3 regions of the Neobacillus sp. Fa239 genome follow, and region 3 is predicted to be linked to each of the others. Evidence: predicted binding sites of a transcription regulator. Region 3 holds the regulator's gene; each other region holds the start of a gene.
The links. Region 3 encodes Rex, which represses fermentation and respiration genes when NADH is low (regulators of the CRP and FNR family bind a similar motif). Its sites were predicted from a motif close to TTGTGAAATATTTCACAA; they were not measured.
Positions count from the first base shown of each region.

Region 1 (10,332 bases), 2.5 Mb from region 3:
GAAATATGTTTCGGACCGTACGGTCCTAGGGTTGGTTGAACAATGGCTGAAGGCTGGACACATGGAAGAAGGCAAACTAATCCACTCGGATTATGGAACCCCTCAAGGTGGTGTAATTTCACCACTTTTAGCAAATGTGTATTTAAATGAACTTGACTGGGAATGGGACTTGAACAACATTCGTTTTGTCCGCTATGCGGATGATTTTCTCCTCTTTGCAAAATCGAAAGATAGCATCGAGAGTGCAGCTTCTATAACTAGGGATAAGTTGAAAGAACTTGGACTTGAGATATCTAAAGAAAAGACTAAAATCGTCAACTTTAAGAAGGATGATTTTGATTTTCTAGGTTTCACGTTCCATCACTGGAGAAAAGGTAAGAAAGATAACAAGCTAGAATTTCATGTAACTCCAAAGGAAGAATCCGTCAAAGATTTTCGGTCGAAAATAAAGGACAAGACCCGTAAAACGCTTACGCTGAGTAAGGAAGAGTGGATTGAGCGAGTGAACCCAATTATTAGAGGGAAGGTCAACTATTACCTAACTATAGTTAATGCTATAAAAGATAATATTAGTCGAGGGATTCCAAACCACTGTATTACAAGGTGGGTTCGAAGAACCCTGAAATCTTTAGATGGATACATAAGGAAAAGACTAAGAGTAGCTTTTATTCATAGACATCCTTCCCAAAGAAAAGGGATGAAGATGCAAAGTATTTGGAATAATGCCTTCTTTCTTAACATCAATCTGATTCCAACTTATTGGCTCTATTTAAATAAAGCATATGGATACACAAAGGAACAATACCTAAGTGATATGTCCAGAAAAGTTAAAAGAGACATTCAGAATCGAATCAAACGAGCAAAAGCAAAAGGTGAGGAGTATTTCACACCTCACCGTGTCCAAAAGATGCAAAATGCCTGGAATGCATCCTCTTGATTAAATTGTAACATTTGGTAAGCCGTATGCCTTAATAGGGCACGTACGGTTTGATAAGGGGGAAGCCTTGAGAAAGGTTTCCCTACTTTATTTATTTTTTAGTAAGTCGTAAATTCATTTAAACGGAAAGCAAAATGGAAAAATACATCATTTTGTCACAAATTTATAATGGAAATCCATTTTTTAGAATTATGCGATTGGAGTGGGGCACTATATTAACTATGATTAACAAATTGTTAATGGTAAAAAAACAACTTAAATCGAAGGGGAATGGACAGTGAGAAAATGGATTCAATATAGTAAATTTTCTATCTTGGGTTTGTTGGCCACATGGCTGTTGGCTGGTTGTGACAGGAGCAAATATATTGTTCTTGACCCCAAAGGGCCTGTTGGTCAGGAAGAACTGCGTTTGATTATCATTTCTGTCATTTTATGTGCGGTGGTCATCATTCCGGTTTTAATTATCTTTATTTACATTTTGGTTCGGTATCGGGATAAACCTGGAAATAATGCACCCTATCAACCTGAATGGGATGATAGTAAAGTGCTGGAGATTGTGTGGTGGGGAATTCCTGTGGTTATTATAGGGATCCTTGGTATTTACACAGCTCAAACTGCGATAAAGGTATCCAAGCCCCCTGTAAAAGATGTAAAACCGGTTGTAGTTCAAGTAACCTCCATGGATTGGAAATGGTTGTTCACCTATCCTGGTCAAAAGGTCGCGACCGTCAACTATGCGGAAATTCCTGCAGGGGTACCCATTCAATTTGTGTTAACCTCTGACGCACCGATGAATTCTTTCTGGGTCCCGCAGCTTGGCGGTCAGGAATATACGATGCCTGGTATGTCAATGGGATTGTGGCTCCAGGCAAATAAAATAGGGGATTATTTCGGATCCGGTGCCAACTTTACCGGAACAGGATTTGCCCATATGCAATTTAGAGTAAGAGCGGTCAGTCAGGCAGATTTCAATAAGTGGGCAGCAGATTTGAAGAAAAGCTCTCCCGCTCTGACAGACGCAGGGTATAAAGAATTATTAAAACCAGGAAATGTGAAGGAATTAAGCTTTTCTTCCTTTCCAAAGAATTTATATGAAAACATCGTAAATAAAAATGGCGGAGTGTATTACCACCACATGCACCATATGGGTGAATCCATGCCGATGCAAGAAACAAAATGATTAAACAGGAGGAAAGGATTCGATGAATACATCGCATTTTTTTGTTACAGGCGATCCGATGATATATGGTGCCGATGTTTCCATTGTTTTAGCAATGGTGGCGATTGTCGCCTCCCTCACATATCTAAAAAAGTGGGGATGGCTGTGGAGAGAATGGATTACAACTGTTGACCATAAAAAAATCGGGATAATGTACCTTTTATCTGCTTTGCTTATGCTCTTCCGCGGCGGGGTCGATGCGATTTTAATGCGCATCCAACTGGCCGTTCCAAATAGCAAATTTTTGGCTTCCGATCATTATAATGAAATTTTCACCACTCACGGAACTATCATGATTTTATTTATGGCGATGCCCTTTATGTTTGCTTTATTTAATATCGTCGTTCCGCTGCAAATAGGTGCTCGTGACGTTGCCTTTCCATTTTTAAATGCCATTAGTTTTTGGTTGTTCTTTATTGGAGCCATGCTCTTTAATCTTTCCTTCGTGATCGGCGGTTCGGCAGCATCAGGCTGGTTATCCTATCCGCCTTTATCAGAAAAAATGTTTAGCCCGGGTCCCGGACAAAACTTCTGGATTTGGGGGGTCCAAATTTCCGGTATCGGCAGTTTGGCCACAGGAATTAACTTTGCCGTTACCATTTTAAAAATGCGAGCACCATCTATGCGCTTAAGAGATATGCCTTTATTTACATGGTCCGTTTTATCATCATCGATTGCCGTTATGGGCGCCTTCCCAATTCTTACTGTTGCCTTAATCATGTTAACCATGGACAGGTTACTTGGCGGTCACTTTTTTACCATGACTGCTGGCGGCAACCCGATGATGTGGGTCAACTTGATTTGGATGTGGGGTCACCCGGAAGTGTACATCGTGGTCTTACCTGCTTTCGGAGTATTCTCTGAGGTTGTTTCGACATTCTCTAAAAAACGAATCTTTGGATACGCTTCCATGGTCTACTCGATGATCGCCATCGCCGTAGTTTCTTACTATACATGGACTCACCATTTTTTTACCATGGGTGCCGGTGTTGACGTGAATATTGTCTTTGCCATTTGTACAATGATAATTGGAATTCCGACAGGTGTTAAAGTATTTAACTGGCTGTTTACAATGTACCGCGGCCGTATCCAGTTTTCGCAGCCGATGCTCTGGGTGTTTGCGTTTGTTCCATGTTTCCTTATTGGAGGTGCAACTGGGGTTATGCTGGCTGCCGCACCTGCAGACTATCAGTATCACAATAGTTACTTCTTGATTGCTCACTTCCATCAAGTATTGATCGGTGGCGTTGTGTTCGGCTATTTGGCAGGTATGTACTATTGGTTCCCGAAAATTTTTGGATTTGAATTAAATGAAACGCTCGGAAAATGGGGCTTCTGGTTATGGCAAATCGGTTTCTATGTATGTTTCATGCCTCAATATGCGCTTGGCTTTATGGGGATGACCCGAAGGATTTATACATATAGCCAATCTGCCGGATGGAATATGGGCTGGGCTCCGCTCAACTTTATCTCTTCGATTGGTGCGTTTTTGATGGGCATCGGTTTCGTATTCCAGGTTTGGCAAATCCTGTATAGTGTTGCAAATGGAAAACGTGATGTGACAGGGGATGCTTGGGATGGCCGAACACTAGAATGGTCGATTCCTTCTCCTGCTCCACTATACAACTTTGCCATCATACCTGAAGTAAAAGGACGCGATGCATGGTGGTACAAAAAAGAAGAAATGCGAAAAGAGGGATACAAAGAAGAAACACCAAAATATGAACCGATTCATATGCCTAAAAATTCTGGTATTCCTTTTATCATGTCATGCTTCTTCTTTATTGCCGGATTTGGATTTACGTTCGAATGGCATTGGATGGGATTTGTAGGGTTAATCGGTGTAGCCATCACATTATTCGCCCGTTCCTTCCAATATGATACAGATTATTACATTCCAGTGGATGAAATTGAACGAACGGAAAAAGCATTACGGAATAATACCCCTCCAGTTAATAAACCAATTGGAGAAACGTTTGGGAGGTAGTCATTTATGTCACAGAGCGTTTCTGCTCATGCAACTGGCCATGGTCACGACCATGGCCATACAGAGCATGAGGATTTAAGTATTTTAGGCTTTTGGATTTTCCTTGTAACCGACTGTCTTTTGTTTGCTACATTTTTCTCTGCATATGCTGTATTACATACCCATACAGATGGTGGATTTACTCCTAAGGAATTTGATGTTCCCGGTTTTGTTATGGAAACCTTCATTTTATTAACGAGTTCTTTTACAAGTGGATTAGCCGTTTTAGCGATGCACAAAGGTAATAAAAAGGGGCTTATTGGTTGGTTGATCATTACTGCCGCTTTAGGTGCTTTGTTTGTTGGTCTTGAACTCAATGAGTTCATCAACATGGTTCGAGAAGGAGCTCCTATTTCGAGAAGCGCCTTCCTTACTTCCTTCTTTTGTCTTGTGGGAACACATGGTTGTCACGTGTCATTTGGGATTATGTGGATGATTGGATTGATGATTCAGCTTTCTAAGCGAGGAATCACCTCTGTGACCAAGCGTAAAATCTCGATTATTAGTTTGTACTGGCACTTTTTAGATGCCGTCTGGATCTTCATCTTTACGGTTGTTTATTTAATGGGGGTGATGTAAATGTCTGCACATGAACATGTTGAACATCATGGGTCCATCAAAGCGTACGTCATTGGTTTCATTTTATCACTTATTTTGACCATCATCCCGCTGATGCTTGTCCTTAATCATATGATGGGAAAAACAGCGCTCACGGTAAGTATTTTGATCGCAGCGGTTTTACAATTTGTCATCCAGCTATTCTTCTTCATGCATATACGGGAGGGAGAAGGACCTAGATACAATGCTGTCGCCTTAATTTTAGGTATTGTTTTCGTTATGACGATCGTAATCGGATCCATTTGGATTATGGAATTTAACTCTGTGGTTCAATAAAAGCTTGATCGCCAAGCGTTGATTGTGTTTGCTGGGCGATGGATGAAGAGGTGAAAGAATGGATTACGGGCTGTATCTAATAATGGGTTTGTTTGGAGTGACTTTTTTCATAACCTTATTTATGTTTCGTAAATCAATGAAAGAATAAAGGAAAAAACCACAAATGATTTCGCGTTTGTGGTTTTTAAGTGTGCGTGAACTCGTAGAGTGGTATATAGGCGGGAAATGTGTACCTTTTAGAAAAAATGACTGTTCGATCCATTATATCAACACAATTTTAATGGATATCAACATAAATTTAAGATATATCAACACACTTTTAGCTGATATCGACACAAATGTAGAATATATCAACACAAATTTTAACGATATCAACAAATTTCATATAAAAGGGCTTTGCTGGAATAACCAGCAAAGCCTTTTTGATTTAGGTTCCTTCATTCATCATTTTATAAAACATAAATGAGGAAATTCCCATAGCTGCTATAAACAACCCGCAATAGGTAACAGTATAATAAACGGCTTCCAAATTCATTTTTTATCCCCCTTTTTCCACCCCTACAATAGGATGAGAAACCAGCTTCTGAGGCTGGTTCCTATTAAGTAAGATATCCAATTCACAAGGCAAACAGGTTTGTATCTTTTGGAAGAAGATTATTTTTTAAACGAAAGATCTCTGCTTTGGATTGATCCGATAACAGCCCCTAAAATTAAGGTGAAGCCTGCTCCTGTAAAACAACCTAGGGCGAGGTTAAAGTGAAAATTTTGATCCATTGTCCATGGTATTCCGTCAACCGTCCATGGATGTCCTGAGAAAAATTCATAAATCATAATCAGAACACCGATAAGTACTTCCACAATCGTCAATTTAATGCTGAATCTCGCCATATTATTTCCTCCTTAAAATTCTTTAAATAATCATTATTCTGATGAAATGACGGATACACCCAAAATAGGAGCAATCGTTTTAAGATTATCCCGATTTACCTTGATAAGCTGTCTAATTTTTGATTTATTCTTATTTGCAAGTGCGTTTTCCAGCTCATCGTATTTTCCGTCGATTGCTTCTGCATAGGTTTTACCCTTTTTTGCCGTCAATGGTGGGAGAATGGCGTCGTGAAATTCATCACTAAGGTTACGTGAAAGTGTTGTTGCGGAATCATAATCACCATCTCTCGCATATTTCTCCATAGCTGTAAATCCATAAAGCAAATCTGAGAAAGGTTGTGTTAATGAACGTTGAGCGTAACTGGTCTTTTTATAATGAATATTGTTTTGAGAGATATTATTGTTAATCGAATTCCCACATCCAGCAAGACCCAGTACTAGTAGTGTTCCCATCATTGCAATAAATATTTTTTTACTCATTTTTATACTCCTTTTTTAAAAAGTGACAATTCTCTTCCTATTATCTCCAATTCATGTCATTATCATTTATCGTAGTTGTCAAAATTTGAAAGGAAACTGCAAATTGAAAAATAGGAAGGATTTATTCTTAAAGGAGAAGAATATAAGGATAGGATGATTTTTCCTATAATTAAGGGGGAAGGAACAAGGTGCATGTGCCATGAAAGATTTCCATTGCTGCGCAACATGTCGGCACTTTCAAGCAGAGAAAAAAGCAGGAGGTACGAAATATTATTGCAGCCGGCTTGGTTTCGAGACAAAAACAAACTATCAATTTAATTGCTGGAGCCCTAAGGAGCATGTGATAAAGCTTATGAATAAGAAAAACACACTCCAAAATAACAATTGAAAAGGGTTCATTCACTAAATACATATTCGTCAAATTGCCCAGAGAAAGCGGGCCAGGGGATTGATTAATATAGAGATCAGAAGACCAAAAATAGAGGAATTGGAAAAAATACATCAATTTTTTCAAGTCGTAATTACCGATACGTTTAAAAAAGAGGGACTAGCAGAAAAGTTGGATGAGATTGCTTCTGAAATTGATGTGAAGAAAAACTATTTACAAAATGACTTTGAAAGTAATGGCGAGAAACGATATTTCTTGCTTGCGGTGGTTGGTGAAAAAATAATTGGCTCCATCGAATATGGTCCGACAAGCGAGCTGATTTGTCATTGTACAAATAATGCTTTAAAAGAGGAGATGGAAGTAGGGACGTTATTTGTACTTCCTGATTATCAACAAAAAGGGGTAGGAACTTTGCTATTGAAGACAATAGTCCTTTCCTTGAAAAATAGAGGCATAGCAGCCTTTTGTTTAGATAGCGGATACACCCGTGCGCAACAAATCTGGAAAAAGAAATTTGGCCATCCGGCTTACTTGTTAAAGGATTATTGGGGAGAAGGGTTTGATCATATGATTTGGAGAATAGAGGTTCAGGATTTGTAAAAATAGGATTCTTTTTAGAAGCATCAAAGGCTGTCCCTATGTTTTAGGAACAGCCTTTTTCATGTTCATTTTAGTCCTGTTTGAGATTTACCAGAGACATGCCCTTTTATAAAGGTAATCAAAATAGAATTAGGTCCTGCATTTCCGGCAAATATGTAAACATCCATCTTCAAATTCCCAGAATGGCCCTCTTGTAGATCGGTATGAGGCCCAAGAATTTTTTCGACTTCTGCTAACGTCATACCGCCTTCGCCTGTTTTTCGATCGCCTACACGGATTTGATCGAATGCTGCTTTTCCAATTTTTGCAGAGGAACTTTGATTCGTGTTATTTCCTACATTGGGAATTCCTCTGATTACTCCGACAATAATAAAAATTAAAACACAAGCACTTAATACAACCATGCCTAACTTAAATAATTTTCCCATATTGATTCACCTCAGCACATACTTTGCCATACCAAATGACCACAATATATATTAACAGACATTATGTAATAAAAAAAAGAGGAATTTTATTTGACCGTTTCAAGAAGGGAATCTCCTGGTGTTAAAAGAGCTTATTTTCCGCTATTTTCTGTAATATTTTGCTATTCCGCCTATTTTAAAACCCCTTTTATGTGAAGTTCTTCACAAGTATAATATGAGTATAAGATAACTGATCGCATATAAAAGGGAGGAAGCACACATGTTTACAGAGATTTTGTTCCAAGTAAAAAACTGGTTGTTTGGGGAAGTAATAGATGAATCCAAAGAATTTGAACTCCTTGAATCCAAACATGCTAGAGTCCATTACGATGAAAATTTATCCGAAATTATCCGTGTCCATTGATCCTTTTCGAAATGCTTGAAAGCCTCCACCACTGAAGGCTTTCATTTTTCATATATAAATGATTTTTCATTTTTGCCCAACCCATAAAACACTGTGTGGATTCATAATGATCCAATTTGCAAGAGAATGAATGGTGGTACCGTATTTTTGACACATCATCCTCCCCAAATTTCATCTTTAACACAATATTCGGAGCGAAAAGAATGTGCTTCAGCAGCAAGAAAAAAAGACCTAACCCCCTTGGTTAAGTCTCTATATGGAATTAACTCGTCTCGTCCTCCAATCATTACTTTTTCCTACCTGTATCTATTCTATCGAAAAGGATTATCCCTTTAATCCTTACGTTCCGATAGTATTCCTAATATGAAGTTGTGTATAGTTAATTGGCGCAGCCCCTTAACCTCCCCTCAGGAGAAAGATGGTTTGGCTGTGATCACCTGGACCGATAAAATCTAATGCCGCAGGAGAGAATAAAACAACTTTTCTTTTCACTTCCTCCGATAGCATTCGGATTGGCTCGAACACCCCATGATCCTGAAAGACGCTGCCCCCCAAGGATATCTTCTTTTTGACTCTCCGTTTAAAGACAGCCATATGTTTCTTCACGTTATGGTTAACTGCAACCTGTTTATTCGCTTCTTCTTTCAGTTGCAATGATGCTTTCTCCGTTTGTAATACTTCTTCTTCAATCGATGCGACGATTCCGATTTCACGATTATTTAACATCAAGACGAAGTTATAGCCGGTTTCCGTTTTCTTTTGTACTACTGCCACTTCGTCAGTAATAAACGTGACGTAATCTTCGGATTGATTCGCGTGTGAGTCATGAGATTTTTTCTTAATGACTCGATAAAGCGCTTTTGCTCCAATTTCATCATCAGTAAAGTCAAAAGGTTTTATACTCTTCGTGCGGACAAGATACAAATTATTCACCTTTTGTTTGCTGTTTAATTGGACACATAAAGCAACATCTTCTTTCACCACCTTTCCCTCATCGTTAGAGAGCATTGGGACGTTCATTTTCATTTCTGGAAATTGTACGAAGATGTAGCTGAAGTTTTTCTTAGGCTGTACATCCAGAAGTCTCATACACTCACAACCTTTCCGAATGATTACAAGGTTTTTACCTTGTTGGAATAATAATTCCACATCTTTCCTTTCTTTCCTGTTTGAGTATGAGGAGTTTTCATCGTCACTTTCTTCTGAATTTTGATGGTTCCTACCAATTGTTGAGGAATTTTGACCAATTCTCCTATCGAAAGACGGAGAATGCTAACTATTAATCGTCGTAAAAAGGAGTCAACCTTTAAAATATTTCATAATCACTTTCGTTTCTGATTAAACTAATGATTATGCACTGTATGGTAAAACTACAGTTCGTGACATTTCATAAGGGGAAAGTGCTGATGGGGTATAAAGGTAGAATCATTGCCATTCTATTTATCATTTTTTGTAGTGCCTTATTTATTTTTACAGATATCCTGCAACATGATGAAGTAAACCTTTTTGAAATTTCTTTTACCATTCTTTTACTCATCCCTATGTATTTCTTTGGACTTCAATATGATAAAGCGAGATATTACTCCAAGGAAATCGATGATATCTTTGAAGATAGTCATATTATGCTTTGGAAGTGGGAAAGCATGAACAATATGGCCCTCGTTTCTAGTGGGTGCGAACAAATATATGGTTATAGCCGGAAAGAATTTCAGCACGACGCTAACTTGTGGTTAAAACTGGTCTATCCGTATGATCTACGCATTGCTCAAAAATTTGAAAATGAAACGCTCAAAGGAAAAAAGTACACTACTCAATATCGAATCGTCCATAAAAGCGGGAAAATAAAATGGGTCCAGAATATGGCAACCCCTGTTTTTGATGAGAATGGCAAATTCATCAAGTTAAATGGGGTAACCATCGACATCACCAAACGAAAGGAAATTGATCTTCATTATAAAAAGTTGATCGATGCCTCACCCGTTGCCATGATTATTTTAAGAAAAGAGGAAATTTCGTTTGTCAATCGGGAAGGATTAAAGCTACTGGGGACAGATTCATTGGATCATGTA
Region 1 covers NZ_AP041611.1:3,260,899-3,271,230, reverse strand. Annotated here, with positions in the region: gene ltrA (group II intron reverse transcriptase/maturase) at 1-937, shown strand, start outside; gene ACZ5XR_RS15910 (ubiquinol oxidase subunit II) at 1,215-2,117, shown strand; gene ACZ5XR_RS15905 (cbb3-type cytochrome c oxidase subunit I) at 2,140-4,143, shown strand; gene ACZ5XR_RS15900 (cytochrome (ubi)quinol oxidase subunit III) at 4,150-4,761, shown strand; gene cyoD (cytochrome o ubiquinol oxidase subunit IV) at 4,762-5,076, shown strand; gene ACZ5XR_RS15890 (hypothetical protein) at 5,731-5,964, opposite strand; gene ACZ5XR_RS15885 (hypothetical protein) at 5,998-6,444, opposite strand; gene ACZ5XR_RS15880 (GNAT family N-acetyltransferase) at 6,893-7,432, shown strand; gene ACZ5XR_RS15875 (hypothetical protein) at 7,498-7,860, opposite strand; gene ACZ5XR_RS15870 (hypothetical protein) at 8,120-8,263, shown strand; gene ACZ5XR_RS15865 (hypothetical protein) at 8,660-9,352, opposite strand; gene ACZ5XR_RS15860 (EAL domain-containing protein) at 9,670-10,332, shown strand, end outside.
Region 1: the regulator Rex is predicted to act here: its motif matches at 1,005-1,022, upstream of ACZ5XR_RS15910 (ubiquinol oxidase subunit II).

Region 2 (10,332 bases), 390 kb from region 3:
GGTCTGACCCCCGTTACTTTAACGCATTAATGCGGTGGGGGTCTGACCCCTATTCAGAAACTGCGAACGTCTTTTTGAAGGCGTTGATTGCAGAGCCCATATCTTCATCTGATGGAAGGTCCTTCGTTTTGGTGATATGGTCTAGTAGTTCTTTGCGGTTGTGGTCTAACCAGTTATGGAATTCTGATTCGAAACGACGAACGTCCTGCAATGGAATGTCATCTAAGAATCCGCGTGTTAATGCATATAGGATCGCTACTTGTTTTTCAACAGACAGCGGCTTGTGTAAGTCTTGTTTTAGTACTTCAACGGTACGTGCACCACGGTTCAATTTCGCTTGTGTTGCTTTATCAAGGTCAGAACCGAACTGAGCAAATGCTTCTAATTCACGGTAAGACGCAAGGTCAAGACGCAGTGTACCGGCAACCTTCTTCATTGCTTTGATCTGTGCAGAACCACCTACACGAGATACAGAAAGACCTGCGTTGATCGCTGGGCGAACACCGGAGAAGAATAAGTCAGATTGCAAGAAAATTTGTCCATCAGTGATGGAGATAACGTTTGTTGGGATATAAGCAGAAACGTCACCTGCTTGTGTTTCGATAAATGGTAAGGCAGTGATTGAACCAGCGCCAAGCGCGTCGCTCAATTTCGCTGCACGTTCTAGTAAACGGCTGTGCAAGTAGAATACATCCCCTGGATAAGCTTCACGACCTGGAGGACGACGAAGCAACAAGGAAAGCTCACGGTATGCAGCCGCTTGTTTTGATAAGTCATCATATACGATTAATACATGTTTGCCGGCATACATGAACTCTTCCGCCATTGCAACCCCTGCATATGGTGCTAAGAATAGCATTGGAGCAGGCTGTGAAGCAGACGCAGATACAACGATGGAGTATTCTAATGCGCCATTTTTACGAAGAGTTTCAACCGCACCACGTACTGTTGATTCTTTTTGTCCGATCGCAACATAGATACAGATCATGTTTTGACCTTTTTGGTTGATGATGGTATCGATCGCAACAGATGTTTTACCTGTTTGACGGTCCCCGATGATCAACTCACGCTGACCGCGGCCGATTGGCACAAGGGCGTCAATCGCTTTGATACCAGTTTGTAATGGCTCATGAACGGATTTACGAGCCATAACGCCTGAAGCTACTGCTTCAACAGGGCGAGTAGATGTTGTATTGATTGGACCTAAACCATCGATTGGTTGTCCTAATGAGTTTACAACACGTCCGATTAGACCTTCACCAACTGGAACCTCCATGATGCGGCCCGTACGGCGAACCTCGTCGCCCTCACGGATATCAGTGAAAGGTCCAAGGATGATAATACCGACGTTACTTTCTTCCAGGTTTTGTGCCATACCCATAACGCCGTTTGCGAATTCAACAAGTTCTCCAGCCATGACATTGTCAAGGCCATGAACACGTGCGATACCGTCACCAACAGAGATAACTGTACCGACATCTGTCACTTGAATTTCAGCCTGATAATTTTCGATTTGCTGCTTTATCAGGGCACTAATTTCTTCAGCTTTGATGCTCATGAGTTTCACCCCTAGCTTAACAATTTACGTTCTAGTCGATCGAGCTTGCCGCGCAAGCTGCCATCATATATACGGTTTCCGATGCGGAGCTTAACGCCACCGAGCAGGTCGGATTCCACGAAATTTTCAATTCTCAATGATTTCTTGCCAACCTTTGCTCCAAAGACGGCAGAAATCGCATCACGTTCAGATTCTGAAAGCGGGCGTACGCTGTAAACATCAGCTTTCGCAATGCCCATCTCTTCATAGGCCAGTTCAACAAACTGGTTTACCACTTCCACAATATCGTTTTCACGGTGACGGTCAATAAGAATGAGTAGTGTATTAACAACATATACATTTACAGAGACAAAAGCCTGCCGAATCATTTCTCTTTTCTGCTGTTTCGTCAGCTTTGAAGAGTTAAGGACAGCTGTTAAATCAGCATTCGTTTGTAACACTTCTTTGACAACACGAAGGTCTTCTTCGACAGTACTTAGAATCTGCTGGTCTTTTGCAATTTGAAAAAGAGCCGACGCGTAGCGTTTTGCTACTATGGAGTTGCTCATCGCTCTTCTCCTGCCTCTTTAATATATTCGTTAATGAGCTGGTCCTGATCTTTTGCATCCAGTTCTTTTTCAATCACTTTAGAGGCAATTAAAACAGACAGGGACGCCACTTGTTCACGAATAGCGGCAACAGCTTTTTCTTTTTGCTGGTCAATCTCAAGTTTTGCTGCTTCTTTAATGCGTTCTGCTTCAGAACGAGCAAGCACAATGATTTCTTCACGTTGAATATCGCCTTGCTTTTTAGCATTTTCAATTAACACTTGCGCTTCAGTACGTGCTTCTTTCAAAAGTGTTCTTTGCTCTTCTAAAAGCTTTTTCGCTTCTAAACCGCTTTGTTCAGCGGCATTAATTTCACTCGCAATATGCTCTTCACGCTGTTTCATGATGCCCATTAAAGGCTTCCACGCGAATTTTTTAAGCAATGCTAACAAGATTAAAAACATAATTAATTGGAAGATCATATCTCCGCCGTTGAAATGGGCGCCTGCTTCTGCTGCACCCAATACCAGATTGCTTGTTAACACCCTCGATTCACTCCCTTCAAGAGTCGTTGACTTTAAAAAAACGCTTTATTACCGTCACATAAATGAATGGCGAAGTTTTGCGTAACATCTTCGCCACCTGAAAAATTCTGTTGATTTTATCGGTTTAATACCATGAACGCTACAACGACACCGATAATCGGTAATGCTTCAACTAGACCAATCCCGATAAACATGTATGTTTGAAGTAATCCACGTGCTTCTGGTTGACGTCCAATACCTTCCACTGTACGACCGATAACAAGACCGTTACCGATACCTGCACCTACTGCTGCTAAACCCGCTGCAATTGCTGCTGCTATAAGATTCATTTTAAAGTTCCTCCTTAAAATTGTATGGAATAATTTATTTTATATTTTGCTCATGAAATGAACAGGAATATCTTAATGATCATGACTCACTTTGTGTGATAAATAAACCATTGTCAGCATAGTAAACAAATAGGCTTGGATTGTGCCGACGAAAACAGAGAATCCTTGCCAAACTAGTGTCAACGGTACGGCTGCTATCATACCTGCTGCACCAGTCCATGCCAGACCACCCGCAAGGAGTGATAATAACAATTCACCTGCGTAAATGTTACCGTAAAGCCGCAGACCAAGTGTTAAAGTATTGGCAAATTCCTCAATCAGTTTTAAAGGAAATAAGAATGGCAACGGACTTAAAAATCCTTTTCCATATTCTTTTGCTCCCTTTAACCTAATCCCATAGAAATGGGCAAGCAACATAACCATTGTTGCCAACGCCAGCGTATTCATCGGATCCGCCGTAGGCGATTTCCACCAGAGGTTACCCTTGATGACGATAGCAAATGGTAGTCCCAGCATATTGGATACAAAGATATACATAATTAATGTAATCCCAAGAATATGGAATCTTCCCCCATCATTCCAATCCATTGTACTTTTAATAAGTCCTTTAACAAAATCCATTACCCATTCGAGGAAATTCTGCATTCCAGTTGGTTTCATTGCAAGCCTTCGTGTTGAAACGACGGCGATGATAAAAACAATTAGACTAGCAACTGAAATCATCAAAATGTTAGCCAAGTTGAAGTATAGGCCCAAAAATTTTACTATAGGCGCTCCATGTTCCATGTAATCTCACCTCACTTCCCTTTTATCTATGTAAAATCAAAGAATGAACTAAATAATCTATCATAATGACAACATAAATTGTCATTAATCCCAATACAACAGATAAGATTTGAAATTCGTGGGGGTATTTTAACGCAATCACGACAGCGAGAGCAGCTGATGCCATTCTGGAAAAAGATCCAACTGAACGCACCTTTTTACCCTTTGTGATAGTTTTATCAAACTTATTCATTTCTCTAATCATCAGCCACAAATTAAAGAAGCTGAAGACGGTGCCGAGAATTAAACCTAGAAATACAGAATGATAAGGAGTAAAACCCCAGCCCAGAACATAGATAGACAACAAATAAAAAAGCCCTTTCCGTTGTCTATTGTACATCTGCATAAATTCCGGCATACTGTTTACTCTCCCGAAAAAAATTTTCGGATTGATAACACCATGGCATAAGTCCCTGATGCTAAACCAATAAACAATCCGATTATTAAGAAAATTGGACTTGTACCCCAATGCTGGTCTACCCATCTCCCGGCAAAAATACCAATCAGAATGGACCCTACTAGTTGGGAAACGATGGCAGACATTAGTGCCATTGCTTGAAAGGGGTTGCGGTTATTATTTCTCATTTTATCGCATCCTCACAATAGGAGAATGAGGCATGATGATAATAACATTTCCACTATAAATATGACCTAAATCGTTTGTGAAAACCTTATCATTTACACCCTTTGTAATCATACAATAGCGACTATTCAAAGTCAATTGATTTTAACGAAATATTCACTTGCATTTCCCATTCATTTTAGGTATATTAGAATATTAAATTTTCTGAAAATTAACCATTCGAATACTTATTCCTCCAAAAAACCTCCTAATTGTTAGGAGGTTTAATGGTGATTTTGGTTTCGATAAAATCTTCCCTGCCGGCCTTTTTTGCAAACACTTTGGCCAGATAGGTTCCTTCATGCATGCTGGGGACTTCCTTCTTGATCAGGCCTTTCCTCACATTTTGAATCGTATCCAGGAATCCGACAAAGCGGTAATCCTCTGGGTTAAACAAGGCAATGCCAAACTCCTCGGCCCCTCCCGGCAGATATACCTCATACATGTATTGCCCCGGCACATCGCCTTCCCCGAAATGAAAGCCCATCACTCTTGGGTAATTCGGTTCCTCCAGCACGTATATATAAGGTATGCGGATGGTGGATGCCCCGGCATGCAGGGTCAGCCAGCCATCATGGATCTTTTGTTTGAACTCCTTGGTATCCACCGTTAACTCGATGGCCATATCCTTTGTCTGTCCCCCTTCCAGGTTAAACGAAAGCGGCAGCTTCCAGCTTAAGCCCTCCGCTCGTCCGGGAATATCAAAGGCATAATGGGTCGGGGAATTACTCGTATTTTCCACATGTAAATTAACTTTTTGCACCGCCTCGTCATTGGTGAATTTCCCAAAATGGATCGAGCTTGGCGTTACAAGTGTTTGGGCCATAACGGCGTCATCCACCTGAATCCGGCCCGCCCCCTGCTCAAAGGTCCGATACGGGATGCCATTTCTTAAAAGCGGCTTCGCCGTATTCATCAGCGCCGCCTTGATTTGCAGCGGCGTCCAATCGGGATGTGCCTGCTTGATCAGCGCACAGGCCCCGGCCACATGCGGTGCTGCCATGCTCGTCCCCTGCAAGGAAAGGTACCCTCCCGGAATCGTCGAATTAATCGCAACCCCCGGCGCCACAATATCCGGCTTAATCTCCCAGGTGCCTGTCACCGGCCCCCTTGAGCTGAACTCAGCCAAGCGGTCCCGCTCCTCCAGGGTGGCGACTCTTACGGAAAGACCATTCTTTTTTAAAATGCCTCCGTCACGCTTAGAGAGTGAGCCCACTGGGATGGTCAGCGGTGATTCAAGGTTCCCCATAAAGTTTCCACTCATATTATTGTAGATCAGCACCGCTTTGGCCCCCGCAGCCAGGGCATTTTTGGCCTTTTGCGTAAAAGTCAGGCGGCCCCGTTCGATGAGAACCAGCTTGCCCTTCACATTTTTCATGTCTTCCTTCCGGCCTAACCCGCCGTCGGCAAGCTCCATAGAACGGTCCAGCTTCCATTCCTTCGATCCCTCCATCGGCTGTATCCTCAGCTTTTCGTCCGGTGTGATGACGTATGGAATCTCAAGGGTCGGTGTGGAAGCCCCAACGGAAATGGCTTTTGAAGCGGTGCCTGGTGAGCCGACTGTCCAGACATTCGGCCCCGCATTCCCATTTGCCGCGACTGCGACAATTCCCCTATCCACCGCGCGGTTCAGCGCGATGCTGATCGGCAAATCCGGGCCGTTGACATCGTTTCCCAGCGAGAGATTGACAATATCAACTTTATCTTTAATCGCCTGGTCAATCGCTGCGAGCACCTGCTCAGTCGTCCCGCCGCCGCCTGGACCAAGCGCTCGGTAAGCAATGATTTTCGCCTCTGGGGCAACTCCGCGGATTTTCCCGTTGCCGGCAATAATCCCCGCAACATGGGTGCCATGAATCGTTGCTCTGCCGATTGCCTGCGTCTCCATCGGATCGCTGTCGCCATCGACCAAATCATGCCCGCCGCCATAATTGCGGCGCAGATCCGGATGGGTATAGTCGACGCCCGTATCAATGACCCCAACAGTCACCCCTTTTCCGGTTAAGCGTTGATTTTTCGGGGAGAAAAAACGACGGACCTCCTCCCCGCCAATGATTTTCACATTCTCTTCCGTTTCTGCTTTGTATTGGGTGACGGGGGAAACCGTTTGGACTTGACGGTTTCTTTTCAGTTTCGCGATCGATTCCCGCGGGCCGACTACTGAAAAACCATAAAGTGCCTCCTGAAAAACATAACGCAGCTTGATGTCTTTGTAGGGGATGAGCATCTGTTGAATTTGCTGCCGTGTTTGCGGCCGTTCGGTTACGACAATGGCGGTAGTCGTTTGATTGGGTACGGGCGGTATGAGTGAATGGGATGTGGTTGGTGAAGGAATGGAAATGGTGAGTATAAGCAGCAGGATAAATTTTTTCATATGTACGATTTTCCCCTTTTTTGAATAGGGTTTTCTTTGGGTGGGGGAAATATGCTTATTCAAATAAATCTTCTTCCGGAAGTGTGAAGATTCGATCTTTGGGGAGATGGTAGGTGGTGCCTCGTTTTGTTCCTTTGGAAGGGAGCTTTAGAGATAGCAGTAAATTCCTTGCTATTGTAGGTGAGTCCATTTGTAAAAGTACTTGAAATTGTTTCCTGGTAATCTTTGCACTTTGGAGAAGAAAGTAATCATCCACTGTTTGGATATGAGCTGTTTTCGAAGTGTATTTACAGCAGGTGCAGTGCCATGTTCCTGAAACATAAATCATGGGGGCTCTTTTACACTTAGGACAATGAACTCCAGTGGGTAACTCTGTTGGGGAGATCCTGTAAGTTTTTAGAATGTTGGGGATAAACGGCCGGTGCTCCTGTAAAAGTGTATCAGCAAGGGTAACCAGTTTCTTTTTACTTAAATGTGGGGTCTGATACGTAATTTCTAATTCTTTTATTTTCTCTAACAATGCCTCTGAATAAATTAAGTCGTTGAAAATATCAGCATCTGTTGTGTGGATTTTTGTTGATGTTTTGCTTATCATCACCATGCTAATAATAGGCAGACTCTTCAGCTGCTTCTTAATTAAGATGTTTTTAAACTGATAATGATGCCTCTTTACTTGCAGGATCGGGTTTTGTACCCCTTCTTCATGCCCATCAAATATTCTAGTGACATGTTTTGAGTGTTGATCGAAACATAGGGTTCCTGAATAATTCTTGATTTCAAAAATTAGGGCAAAGAATTGTGATAGTAGCAGTAAATCCATCTGAAATTTCTTTCGATCCTGTAGACGCAATCCATGAAAGATGTAATATTGATCTTCCGGCAACAAAGACAAGTAATGTTTGCAATACTTTTCACCATAGTACCCTTTTAACCAGGCTTTTAGATCTTTTTCAATTTGCGGTCTCTTTGAATGAATTTTTGGGAGATTCCGCATTAGGGCAATACACTGAATCGCCTGAATGGGTACCTTTAAATCCATCATAATCATAGAATCATCTCCTCATTAGGTAAGTTCAATTCAAATTTCGAGGGTTTTCAGCAAAATCCTTCTGAAAAAAATGTGAATTTTTCTAGAGGGTTTGGGGTATTGGTTTTTTGTACATGAATTAAAGGGTTTTGTACATAGTTCTTGAAGTTTTGTACATGATTTTAAGACTTTTGTACATTTTTACAATATTTAGAAGGAGGTCTACATGTACTTTTTCTAGAATGTTTGGGTTTGTACATGTTTTTGGCTTTTTTGTACATAAATTAAAGGGTTTTGTACATGTTTCTTAAAATTTTGTACATACTTTTATGAATTTTGTACATGTTTCCTAACCTTTTGTACATTTTTACAATATTTGGAACCAAACCAACCAAAAAAAACCAAGCAGACGACACCCGTCCACTTGGTTTCCTTAAAAATCTTATTTCGTCCCAAACAACCGATCCCCAGCATCGCCCAAACCTGGCACAATGTATCCGTGGTCGTTCAATTTTTCATCTAAGGCTGCGATGTAGATATCAACATCCGGGTGTGCTTCTTTGACTGCTTCGACACCTTCTGGAGCGGCAATCAGGCACATGAATTTGATGTTTTTGGCACCGCGCTTTTTCAAGGAGTTGATCGCTTCATTTGCGGAACCGCCTGTTGCGAGCATTGGGTCCACGACGATGAAATCGCGCTCTTCCACGTCACTTGGCAATTTAACATAATATTCTACTGGTTTTAATGTTTCAGGGTCGCGGTATAAACCGATATGGCCCACTTTTGCTGCTGGAATTAATTTTAAAATTCCATCTACCATGCCGATTCCGGCGCGCAAAATAGGGACAAGGCCGATCTTTTTACCGGAAAGAACCTTTGATTTAGCCGGGCAGACAGGTGTTTCAATCGTAATGTCCTCAAGCTGCATATCCCTCGTGATTTCAAAAGCCATCAGTGTCGCCACTTCGTCTACCAATTCCCTGAAATCCTTCGTTCCTGTGTTTTTATCGCGTATGTATGTCAGCTTGTGCTGAATGAGTGGATGGTCGAAGACGTATACCTTTGCCACCAATATCGCCCCTTTATTAAAATTTACTTCGTCTCATTTTACAGAAAAAAATCCGAATGAGCAAATAAAAAACCGACCTTTTTAAAAGGCCGATTTTTCAGCTAATTAATATTCTGGATATAAAACAAACTTGCTGGTTAACGCCTCAACACGGGCACTTGCTTCTTCAAGCTTCGCGTGATCGTCATGGTTTTTCAAGGTAAACGCGATGATGGAGGCAATTTCGTCCATCTCTTCCAAACCAAAGCCGCGGGAGGTAACAGCAGCTGTACCAATGCGGATACCGCTTGTGACAAACGGACTTTGCGGATCGAAAGGAATCGTGTTTTTATTAACGGTAATACCAATTTCATCAAGCACATGCTCAGCCACTTTGCCTGTTAAGCCAAGATTTTGAACATCCACTAGTAAAAGATGGTTGTCAGTACCGCCGGATACAAGCTTCAGTCCTTCTTTTTGAAGACTTTCAGCTAAACGCTTCGCATTCTCCACAATATTACCGGCATATACTTTGAAATCCTCTTGAAGGGCTTCACCGAATGCAACCGCTTTGGCGGCAATCACATGCATAAGCGGACCGCCTTGAATGCCAGGGAAAATTGACTTATCGATTTTTTTCCCAAACTCTTCACGGCAAAGGATCATGCCGCCGCGAGGACCGCGCAATGTTTTATGGGTAGTCGTAGTGACAAAATCAGCGTATGGCACTGGATTTTGATGGAGACCTGCAGCAACAAGTCCGGCGATATGGGCCATGTCCACCATCAAATAAGCGCCAACCTCATCAGCAATCTCGCGGAATTTCGCAAAATCGATTTCTCTTGGGTATGCACTTGCGCCAGCTACAATCAGCTTCGGCTTATGCTCAACCGCTTTTGCACGAACATCCTCATAGTTAATCGTTTGCGTTACTTCATCGACACCGTATTCAACAAACTTATATTGAATACCGCTGAAGTTGACCGGGCTGCCGTGTGTTAAGTGGCCGCCGTGTGACAAATTCATGCCAAGGACTGTATCGCCATGTTCAAGAATCGTAAAGTAAACTGCCATATTCGCTTGGGCGCCGGAGTGCGGCTGAACATTGACATGCTCTGCGCCAAAAATCTGCTTCGCACGGTCACGCGCCAAATCCTCGACGATATCCACATATTCGCAACCGCCATAATAGCGTTTTGCCGGATACCCTTCCGCATATTTGTTTGTTAAAACGGACCCCTGTGCTTCCATAACCGCTTCACTTACAAAATTTTCTGAGGCAATTAATTCAATCTTCGCACGCTGGCGGCCTAGTTCCTGCTGAATTGCCTGAAATACCTGCTCGTCCTGCTGTGATAAGTGTTTCATTGTGAATCCCCCTTGTGTTCGTATGTATCCGTAACAATTTGAAAATTCCATCATCAATCTTAACACACTTTTCCCGTTATGAAAATGAATTACTATGAACAGCTTA
Region 2 covers NZ_AP041611.1:5,325,532-5,335,863, forward strand. Annotated here, with positions in the region: gene atpA (F0F1 ATP synthase subunit alpha) at 50-1,558, opposite strand; gene ACZ5XR_RS26310 (F0F1 ATP synthase subunit delta) at 1,570-2,106, opposite strand; gene atpF (F0F1 ATP synthase subunit B) at 2,103-2,630, opposite strand; gene atpE (F0F1 ATP synthase subunit C) at 2,747-2,959, opposite strand; gene atpB (F0F1 ATP synthase subunit A) at 3,032-3,745, opposite strand; gene ACZ5XR_RS26330 (ATP synthase subunit I) at 3,768-4,142, opposite strand; gene ACZ5XR_RS26335 (AtpZ/AtpI family protein) at 4,148-4,369, opposite strand; gene ACZ5XR_RS26340 (S8 family serine peptidase) at 4,615-6,780, opposite strand; gene ACZ5XR_RS26345 (nuclease-related domain-containing protein) at 6,836-7,828, opposite strand; gene upp (uracil phosphoribosyltransferase) at 8,250-8,879, opposite strand; gene glyA (serine hydroxymethyltransferase) at 8,985-10,226, opposite strand; gene ACZ5XR_RS26360 (TIGR01440 family protein) at 10,319-10,332, opposite strand, start outside.
Region 2: the regulator Rex is predicted to act here: its motif matches at 4,445-4,462, upstream of ACZ5XR_RS26335 (AtpZ/AtpI family protein).

Region 3 (10,332 bases):
AACAATTTACAGATTTTTCGCCCTTAGGAGACATCCTAAGGTTTTTTTGCAGATAAATAAGGTAAAATGAAGATAAAAAGGTGATGAAATGAAGCAGTACGAATTACATACAGTGGATTCCGGAGCTACCGGACGATTTGCAGCACAATTTGCCGAGCATTTGCTGCCGGGAGATATCATTGCTCTTGAGGGGGATTTGGGCGCAGGAAAAACAACCTTCACAAAGGGTTTAGCAGAGGGATTAGGGATTAAAAAAACCGTAAACAGCCCTACGTTTACGATTATAAAAGAATATCACGGCAGAATGCCGCTCTATCATATGGATGTTTACCGGGTTGCCGATTCTTATGAAGACCTTGGTTTTGATGAATACTTTGAAGGTGATGGAGTTACAGTAGTGGAATGGGCTCATTTAATTGAAGAGCAGCTCCCGTCTGAACGGCTGACAATATTCCTGTATCACGAAAATCAAGATCAGAGGAAGCTAGTTTTCGTTCCGATGGGAAAGCGATATGAGCAATTATGTAAGGAGATTTTTTCATGACAATTTTAGCGATTGATACTTCTAATTATGCTTTAGGCGTCGCACTTTTAGAAGGTGATCAAATACTTGGTGAGTATATTACCAATCTGAAGAAAAATCATTCCGTCCGAATCATGCCTGCCATTCAGACATTAATGAAGGATTGTGAAAGAGTTCCTGCTGATTTAACCAAAGTCGTTGTAGCAAAAGGACCGGGTTCTTATACAGGTGTCAGGATCGGTGTGACCATTGCCAAAACACTTGCTTGGACATTGAATATTCCTTTAGTGGGAGTCTCTAGCTTGGAAATATTGGCTTCTGGGACCGGACGCTATTTTGATGGATTGATATCTCCATTATTTGATGCCAGAAGAGGGCAAGTCTATACAGGATTATACCAATTCAAGCAGGGAAAGCTTATGGCTGTTGAACAGGATCAATTAATCATGATAACAGATTGGGCAAACCAGTTAAAGAATGCTGAGAAACCGATTCTTTTTGTCGGGAATGATCTGTCCATTCACCAAACGACCATTGAAGAAATAGTAGGAGTAAAAGCTGTATTTGCTGTCATTTCGGAACAAAATCCTCGCCCCTCTGAACTTGCTTTGCTGGGTCAAGATCGTTCAGGTGGGGATATTCACTCCTTTGTTCCCAATTATATTCGTTTAGCAGAAGCAGAAGCAAAATGGCTGGAATCGAAAGGAAAAATATTAAAAGGATAGGAACTGGAATGATGGTTGATTCATTTGTTTTTCGTTATATGCAAGAAGAGGATATCGATCAAATTTTGGAAGTAGAGCATGCTTGCTTTACAACACCGTGGAGCCGAGAGGCCTTTTACAATGAGCTCCATAATAATAAATTTGCTGTCTATATTGTCCTTGAGGAAGATAAAAAAATTATCGGTTATTGTGGTGCTTGGATTGTGATTGATGAAGCCCATGTAACCAATGTAGCTATTTTACCCGAGCATAGGGGAAGAAAGCTTGGGGCAGCCATGTTAGAAAAGCTGATGATGATTGCAAGAGAGATGGGCGCTAAAAGTATGACACTGGAAGTGCGAGTGTCAAATTATGTGGCCCAATCACTTTATCGAAAGTTTGGTTTTCAAAATGGCGGAATTCGAAAAAATTATTATTCGGATAATCTGGAAGATGCGTTAGTCATGTGGGTGAATTTATGAAAAAAGACCTGTTGATTTTAGGAATTGAGACAAGCTGTGACGAAACAGCTGTGGCCATCATTAAAAATGGACGAGAAATTGCTGCAAATGTAGTAGCCTCACAAATAGAAAGCCATAAACGTTTTGGGGGAGTTGTTCCGGAAATTGCTTCCCGTCATCATGTGGAACAAATCACGATTGTCATTGAGGAGGCATTAAAGCAAGCTGATGTATCCTTTTCTGAGCTTGATGCGATTGCTGTAACCGAAGGCCCTGGACTCGTGGGCGCTCTTTTAATTGGAGTCAATGCGGCCAAGGCGCTTGCCTTTGCCCATAATTTGCCGCTTGTCCCGGTTCATCATATTGCCGGTCATATTTATGCAAACCGACTAGTTCAGGAGCTGAAATTTCCTTTGTTAGCGCTTGTTGTCTCAGGTGGGCATACAGAGCTTGTTTATATGAAGGAACATGGGCATTTTGAAGTAATCGGGGAAACAAGAGATGATGCAGCGGGGGAAGCCTATGATAAGGTGGCAAGGACCTTAAACCTGCCCTATCCAGGCGGTCCGCATATTGATCGCCTTGCCCATGAAGGAAATCCGACCATTGATTTACCAAGGGCCTGGTTAGAGGAAGGATCGTTTGATTTTAGCTTTAGCGGCTTAAAATCTGCTGTGATAAATACGGTCCATAATGCGGAACAGCGTGGTGAAACGATTGCTCCTGAAGATTTGGCTGCCAGCTTTCAGGAAAGTGTCATTGATGTTCTAGTGAAAAAAACAGAGAAAGCTGCAGAAGAATATAAGGTAAAACAGCTGGTGGTTGCCGGTGGAGTTGCCGCCAATAAAGGCCTTCGACATGCACTGGAAACAACCTTTTCTGAAAAAGAAGGAATCGAGTTAGTCATCCCTCCTTTATCCTTATGCACAGACAATGCGGCCATGATTGCTGCGGCAGGAAGTATTATGTATGAAAAAGGCGTTAGAGGGGCTTTATCCTTAAATGCCATCCCAGGATTAGATATCGAAACCTATAATTGAGGTTGTCCATTTTCGGACAGTCTCTTTTTTTGTGGATAAAATATTATTCAAAATTTCATTAAAGTCAAAATTTTGTTGATAAGTCTGTGGATTTCTGTTGATAATGTGGATAAGTGAGGGTTTTATTGTGGATAATGTGGAAAAGTATTTTTAAGTGTTGAAAAACACCAATTTAATATGTGAATAAGACTGTGGAAAAGTTAAATATGATTCGACGAATAATGACAATTTTCATATGCTGCTAGTCAATATGTTGATAACCAACAAAGCCAATATATTATTCAGAAAAAAAACCGGGGTTCGTTCCCCGGTTTTCCTCCATTATTCCGCCAACTCAGCCCATTCTTCCATTAATTGCTCGAGCTCTTCTTTCGCTTTTTCATTTTTTAAATTGATGGTTAATACTTTTTCGTGGTCCTGAAAGATTACAGGGTCGCATAATTGTTGTTCGCACTCCTGAATTTGTTCCTCTAAGATTTCAATTCTCTTTTCAATGTCTTCTAATTTACGCTGCCTCTGCCGCTCGAGCTTTTTGCTTTCCTTATCTTGTTGATAAGAGTTTTTTTCTAAAGCTTCCGAATGGCGTTCTTTTTTTAATTGAGCTTGTGCAGCTAAGGCTTCCAGCTCTTCCTGTTCCAGCTTTTTTTCTACATAATAATCATAGTCACCCAGAAATTCTGTGCTGCCAGATTTACTTAATTCTAGTACCTTTGTAGCTATGCGGTTAATAAAGTACCGGTCATGTGAAACAAATAAAATAGTCCCAGGGTAGTCGATTAAGGCATTTTCAAGAACTTCCTTACTATCAAGGTCAAGATGGTTCGTCGGTTCGTCTAAAATGAGGAGATTGGCTTTTTCAAGCATGAGCTTGGCTAGGGCAAGCCTTGCCTTTTCACCGCCGCTTAAGGTGGATACAATTTTTAATACATCGTCACCGGAAAATAAAAAATTACCTAAAACGGTTCGGATTTCCTTTTCGGATTTTAATGGGTACTCATCCCAAAGCTCATTTAAAACACGCTTATTGGAGGTCAATTCGGCTTGCTCCTGATCATAATAACCGATGGACAGATTTGTCCCATATCGGACGGTACCACCAAGTTCCGGAAGCTTTTTAATAATCGTTTTTAATAATGTCGATTTCCCAATCCCATTGGGCCCCACAAGAGCAATGCTTTCACCTTTAAATGCCCGAAATGAAATTTCCTCCGAAACGATTTCGCCGTTATATCCGACAGCGAGTGAATCAACCATCAGGACATCATTACCGCTTTGTTTCTCAATCTCAAACGAGAAGGAGGCGGACTTTTCGTCGCCTAGGGGACGGTCCATCAGTTCCATTTTTTCAAGCTTTTTCCGGCGGCTTTGAGCACGTTTCGTCGTTGAAGCACGGGCAAGGTTCCGGGCGATAAAGTCTTGCAGACTCGCAACCTCTTGCTGCTGCTTTTCATATAGCTTCATATCCCGTTCGTAATTGACTGCTTTTTGATCCAGGTAGGAACTATAGTTTCCAATGAATTTTTGAATTTGTCTGCGGGAAACCTCGTAAACCTGCGTCACCACTTTATCTAAAAAATAGCGGTCATGGGAAACAATTAAAATTGCTCCATCATAACCTTGCAGATATTGCTCAAGCCAAGTTAAGGTGTCGATATCAAGATGGTTTGTCGGTTCGTCTAAAATTAGGATATCAGGCTTTGTTAACAGAAGCTTTCCTAAGGCCAGACGGGTTTTTTGACCACCGCTTAAACTGGATATCATGAGCGAGCTGTTCGAAAAATTTAATCCATGTAAGACAGAGCGGATATCAGCTTCATATTGATATCCTCCCTGTTCTTTGAATTTTACTTGGAGCTGGTCATATTCCTTTAATATTCTATCGTAGCTGCTAATTTCCGGGTCCGCCATTTGTTCTTCAAGCCTCCGAAGCGATTTTTCCATCGCTCTAAGGTCTTCAAACACGGTCAACATTTCATCCCAAATCGACAAATTCGATTCTAATCCGGTATTTTGGGCCAGATAGCCGATTGTTACATCTTTCGGCTTGATGATCTCACCGCTGTCGTGCGATATGAATCCGGCAATCATTTTCAAAAGGGTGGATTTTCCGGCACCGTTCCTTCCTACAAGGGCAACGCGGTCCCGGGTTTGTAATTCAAGTTTTATATTCGATAAAATAAGGTCAGCGCCATAATATTTTGCTAGTTGATTAACCTGTAATAAAATCATTCTATTCACCTCTATTACTTAAAAATAGTGTACCTTATTCCCCTTATATCGGCAATAAGTGCGATAATTCGACTAGGGAATAAGAAATTACTGTAAATTTGTCTTAATTCGCTCAAAGTTTCACACACATGAACGAAAAAATAGTGTATGATTTGATAGGAGGATTTTTTTTATGGCTGAATTTACTCATTTTAATGAAGAGGGCAGGGCGAAAATGGTTGATGTAAGTGATAAGCCGGAAACGGCACGTACAGCATTGGCCCATTCAAGCATCACTGTCAATAAAGAAATTTATGATAGAATTACGAATAATCAAATGAAAAAAGGCGATGTTTTAGCCGTTGCTCAGGTAGCAGCCGTTATGGCCGCGAAAAAAACATGGGATTTGATTCCGATGTGCCATCCCATTCCTTTGACAGGTATTAATGTCTCATTCTCTTGGAGCAGGGACCAAGAGGAGCTGTATAAGTTAAACATTGAGGCTGTTGTGAAAACAAAGGGCAGTACCGGTGTGGAAATGGAAGCGCTATCAGCTGCGACTGTATGTGCGTTAACCGTTTATGATATGTGTAAAGCAGTGGATAAAGGCATGGTGATCGGCCCGACTTATCTAGTAGAGAAAACGGGCGGTAAACATGGTGATTTTAAAAGGAATTAAAGGATACAAATCCATTCATGGGGGTGTAGGAGAACATGACGAATGATACAATGAAAATTCCACAGGCGACAGCAAAACGACTTCCATTATATTATCGATTTTTACAAAATCTGAGTGCTTCCGGGAAACAAAGAGTTTCATCAGCGGAATTAAGCGAGGCAGTGAAAGTAGACTCGGCAACGATTCGCAGGGATTTTTCGTATTTCGGGGCTTTAGGAAAAAAAGGGTACGGGTATAATGTCAACTACCTGTTAACCTTTTTTCGGAAAACACTCGATCAAGATGAATTAACAAAGGTAGCGTTAATTGGTGTAGGTAATCTTGGTACAGCATTTTTAAATTATAATTTTTTAAAAAATAATAATACGAAGATTCAGTGCGCCTTTGATGTCGACCCAAATAAAATGGGCACAACGATTGGGGATGTGCCAGTCTACCACATGGATGATTTAGAAGAGCAAATCATGAAAGAACAGATTCAAGTGGCGATTCTGACCGTTCCTGCTCCAGTGGCCCAAATGATTACCGATAAGCTTGTCAAAGCCAATGTCAAAGCGATCTTGAATTTTACTCCTGCAAGGTTAAATGTCCCATCATCCATTAGAGTTCATCACATTGACTTGGCAGTGGAGCTGCAATCGCTCGTTTATTTTTTAAAGCATTATCCGACAATAGAAATGGATGAATTGTAAAGAAAGAGGCCTTTCTACGAAAAGTAGAAAGGCTTTTTTTATTGATTAAGGGATTTTATTCCTGTCTTTACAACGTAACAGTGTTATGTTACATTGATTTTATGAAAGGGGTTATCAATATGAGCGAGGAGTTAATATCGAAAAAGGAATTATTAGATTTGGCCGGAATATCATATGGACAGTTATATAGATGGAAACGAAAGGATCTAATCCCTGAGGAGTGGTTTGTTCGGAAATCGACCTTTACCGGCCAAGAAACTTTTTTTCCAAAAGAAAAGATGTTAGATCGAATTAATAAAATTCAAACGATGAAAGAAAACTTATCCTTGGATGAGCTGGCAAACATGTTTTCCCCAAGCGTAACCGACTTAAATTTATCGAAGGATGAATTAATAAAACGTAACATTGTTTCGACAACAGTCGCCAATTTTTATTTAGAGCAGGAAAAAGGCAGTTTGAATTTCAATTTTTCAAGAATGCTTGAATTATTTGTTCTAGAAAAGCTTCTACAATCAGGGGAAATCAATTTGGATGAGGGGACCATGCTGCTGCAGCTGCTCATTGATCATCGTCAGGAGCTTAAGCAAAAAAGCGGAGAATTGGTGATTACGAGAAAGCTGGGTGTCTCTTCTTGTCTTTTATTGCTAAACGCAGAGGGTTTCCATTTAGAGCGGGGAACAAAAATGGTTGCTCAGCTTTCTCTGATGGCGTGTATCGAAGAAATTAAATCGAAATTACTATAAAGGAGAATGAAAATGGAAGTAAAAAATAGAGGAGATCTGGTTATTAATGGAATAGGGGCCTCGAACGGCGGACAATTCCATGATGTAACGTTAAACGGAAGAGGAACAATCAATAGTGATGTTGAATGCAGCCTATTTGATTGCAATGGTTCAGGGGTCATCAAGGGGAATGTAAAGTCAGAAAAGATGAAGATCAATGGTAATGCAAAGTTCCATGCGAGTATCGAAAGTCAGAAGATGACTGTGGATGGGTCGGCTAAAATCGACCAAAACGTTCAAGTGGAACATTTAAAGGTTTCCGGTCATGCTACTGTTGGCGGAAAATTAAAAGGGGAAGAAGTCATCATTCACGGCATCTTAAAAGTAGGAGAAGATTGCGAAGCTGAGAAGTTTAAAGCAAAATATCGCTTTACCATTGGCGGGCTTTTAAATGCGGATCTAATTGATGTGCAGATTTATGGAGATTGCAGGGCTAAAGAAATTGGCGGCCAAACGATAACCGTTAAGCAGCATAAAGGGTCATTAATCGGTACATTATTCAAGCCATTCTTCAATACACAGTTAGAAACGGAATTAATTGAAGGGGATAAAATTGACATCGAAAATACAAAGGCACAAATTGTTCGTGGGAAACATGTTACGATCGGGGAAAATTGTGAGATTGGCTTGGTGGAATATACTGATGAAATCTCAATTGATAAAAAAGCCATTGTAGGAGAATTCAAAAAGGTGTAAGAGGGAGGAGCAAAATGAAGACTAAAAATCTTATTATTAATGGGTCTGGCGAATACCCCGGCGGGCAATACGACAAAATCAGCATTAGAGGAGAAGGCACTATTGTCAGTGATGTCGAATGCTCTGCTTTTCATATTTATGGAACAAGCGAAATTGCGGAGAATGCAACAGCAGGGTCAGTCAAAATTCTTGGAGAAGCAGAGGTCAAAGGAAATATGGAGGCCGAAGAAACACTGATCATGGGTACAATGACCATCGGCGGCAATGCCCTTTTGAAAAAAACCAAGATTTTTGGAACGCTTGATGTGGGAGGCCGGCTGACTGGCGAAGAAACCACTATTAAAGGCAGTGTCACAGTGAATGGGGATGTTGAATATGAAAAGTTCGATTCAAGCGGCGGTTTTGAAATCAAAGGATTGCTCAATGCGGACTCAATCAAGATTTCGTTAAGATTTGGGGAAAGTCGTGCTGAGGAAATTGGCGGCGGGAAAATTATCATTAAAAGAAAAAGAAATTCGCTCCTTCCCTTTGGAGGAGAGGAAGGAACTCTTGCGGCCAAGGTCATTGAAGGAGATGAAATTTATCTTGAAAATACGAAGGCTGCAACAGTAAGGGGCAATAAGGTGAATATTGGTCCCGGATGCCAAATAGGATTAGTAGAGTATAAGAATGATTTGAAGCAGGACTCCAATTCAATGATTAAAATGTCAAATAAGATATAAAGGAGAATCGAATGGTCGCAAAGGAAAGTAAGTTGGGTTTTGTTGTTGCCGGTTTGCTGTTAGGGATATTGATGGCTTCGATGGATAATACGATTGTCGTGACTGCAATGCCGACGATTGTTGGCGACCTTGGCGGGCTGGAGAATTTCGTTTGGGTCGTATCTGCCTATATGGTGGCGGAAATGGCAGGAATGCCGATTTTCGGAAAACTGTCCGATATGTATGGCCGAAAACGATTTTTTATTATGGGATTGATTTTGTTCATGGCTGGTTCTGCCTTGTGCGGAACGGCTCAGTCGATTACTCAATTAAGTATTTACCGGGCGATTCAGGGGGCCGGCGGCGGTGCGCTTGTGCCGATTGCCTTTACAATTATGTTCGATTTGTTCCCGCCTGAAAAACGCGGCAAAATGGGCGGTATGTTTGGTGCTGTTTTTGGACTGTCGAGTATTTTCGGTCCGCTGTTAGGTGCCTATATTACCGATCATATTACATGGCATTGGATTTTCTATATTAACTTGCCATTAGGGGTTTTGTCCTTTATCTTTGTTGTTCTTAACTACCAAGAGTCTAAAGTTCATCAAAAGCAATCAATTGACTGGTGGGGCGCCATTACCTTAATTGGGGCAGTCGTCTGTTTGATGTTTGCCCTAGAGCTGGGCGGACAGAAATATAGCTGGGGTTCCAGTACGATTATTAGTTTGTTTGCCGGCTTTGCTGTTTTGTCTCTCATCTTTTTATTGGTTGAAACAAAAGCGAAGGAACCGATTATTTCTTTTAAAATGTTCCAGAACCGCCTTTTTGGAGGGAGCACTCTGGTTGGATTGTTTTATGGTGCGGCTTTTATGGCGGCTACGGTTTATATTCCCATATTTGTGCAGGGGGTTTATGGGGGAAGTGCGACAAACTCAGGATTGATCCTGTTGCCAATGATGTTAGGCTCTGTCGTTACGGCACAGGTCGGCGGATTTTTGACAACGAAAATGAGCTACCGTAATATCATGATTTTATCGGGCGTGATTATGATGGCTGGAATCATCCTGTTAAGCACCTTAACACCTGATACGAGTCGATGGATATTGACGCTTTACATGATTATTATCGGCTTTGGTGTCGGCTTCTCGTTTTCCGTTTTAAGTATGGCCGCCATCCATCCATTTGGAATGGAGCAGAGAGGTTCTGCCACATCAACCAGCAACTTTATTCGGTCATTGGGGATGACTATTGGCATCACGATCTTTGGTACGATCCAACGGAATAGCTTTAAAGGGAAGTTGGAGGATGTCTTTAGTGGGATGGGGCCGATGCCAAAGGGAGGATTTGGTGATTCTCGGGCACTTTTACAGGAGCAGGCAAGAAGTCATATTCCACCGCAAATTTTAAGTAAGATTACCGATGCCCTGTCCAGCTCAATTGTCCATACCTTTGCATGGGCCCTTGTTCCGGCGGGATTAGCGTTTCTGCTCATCTTTATTATGGGAAAAGAACGGATGGTTTTTAAAAAGGACGTGGAGGCTTAAAAAAGAGGCTGTTTCATAACACAAAGGGTCAGACCCCGTAACTTAATATATAGCTGAAAATTATCTTAAAAGCTGCTATATATTGATTGTTGAACGGAGGGGGTCAGACCCTTTTTTCATTTTTTTATTTGATCCTTATATTTCAAATGAAAGAAAATCAGCTTCAGTCCGGAACCAAAGTCAAAGGTGGCAAGAAGAACGAGCAGGAAGCTGAAATAGCCCCAGCCGCCACTGTTTACATCGTTAATCGCAAAGTAGGTAAACAAGCTGCCGAGCAAAAAATAAATGATGCCGGAAAACAAGGG
Region 3 covers NZ_AP041611.1:5,300-15,631, forward strand. Annotated here, with positions in the region: gene tsaE (tRNA (adenosine(37)-N6)-threonylcarbamoyltransferase complex ATPase subunit type 1 TsaE) at 89-544, shown strand; gene tsaB (tRNA (adenosine(37)-N6)-threonylcarbamoyltransferase complex dimerization subunit type 1 TsaB) at 541-1,248, shown strand; gene rimI (ribosomal protein S18-alanine N-acetyltransferase) at 1,260-1,709, shown strand; gene tsaD (tRNA (adenosine(37)-N6)-threonylcarbamoyltransferase complex transferase subunit TsaD) at 1,706-2,728, shown strand; gene ACZ5XR_RS00050 (ABC-F family ATP-binding cassette domain-containing protein) at 3,050-4,957, opposite strand; gene moaC (cyclic pyranopterin monophosphate synthase MoaC) at 5,130-5,615, shown strand; gene ACZ5XR_RS00060 (redox-sensing transcriptional repressor Rex) at 5,651-6,307, shown strand; gene ACZ5XR_RS00065 (YhbD family protein) at 6,427-7,050, shown strand; gene ACZ5XR_RS00070 (cytoplasmic protein) at 7,063-7,785, shown strand; gene ACZ5XR_RS00075 (cytoplasmic protein) at 7,800-8,507, shown strand; gene ACZ5XR_RS00080 (MDR family MFS transporter) at 8,519-10,027, shown strand; gene ACZ5XR_RS00085 (YdiK family protein) at 10,144-10,332, opposite strand, start outside.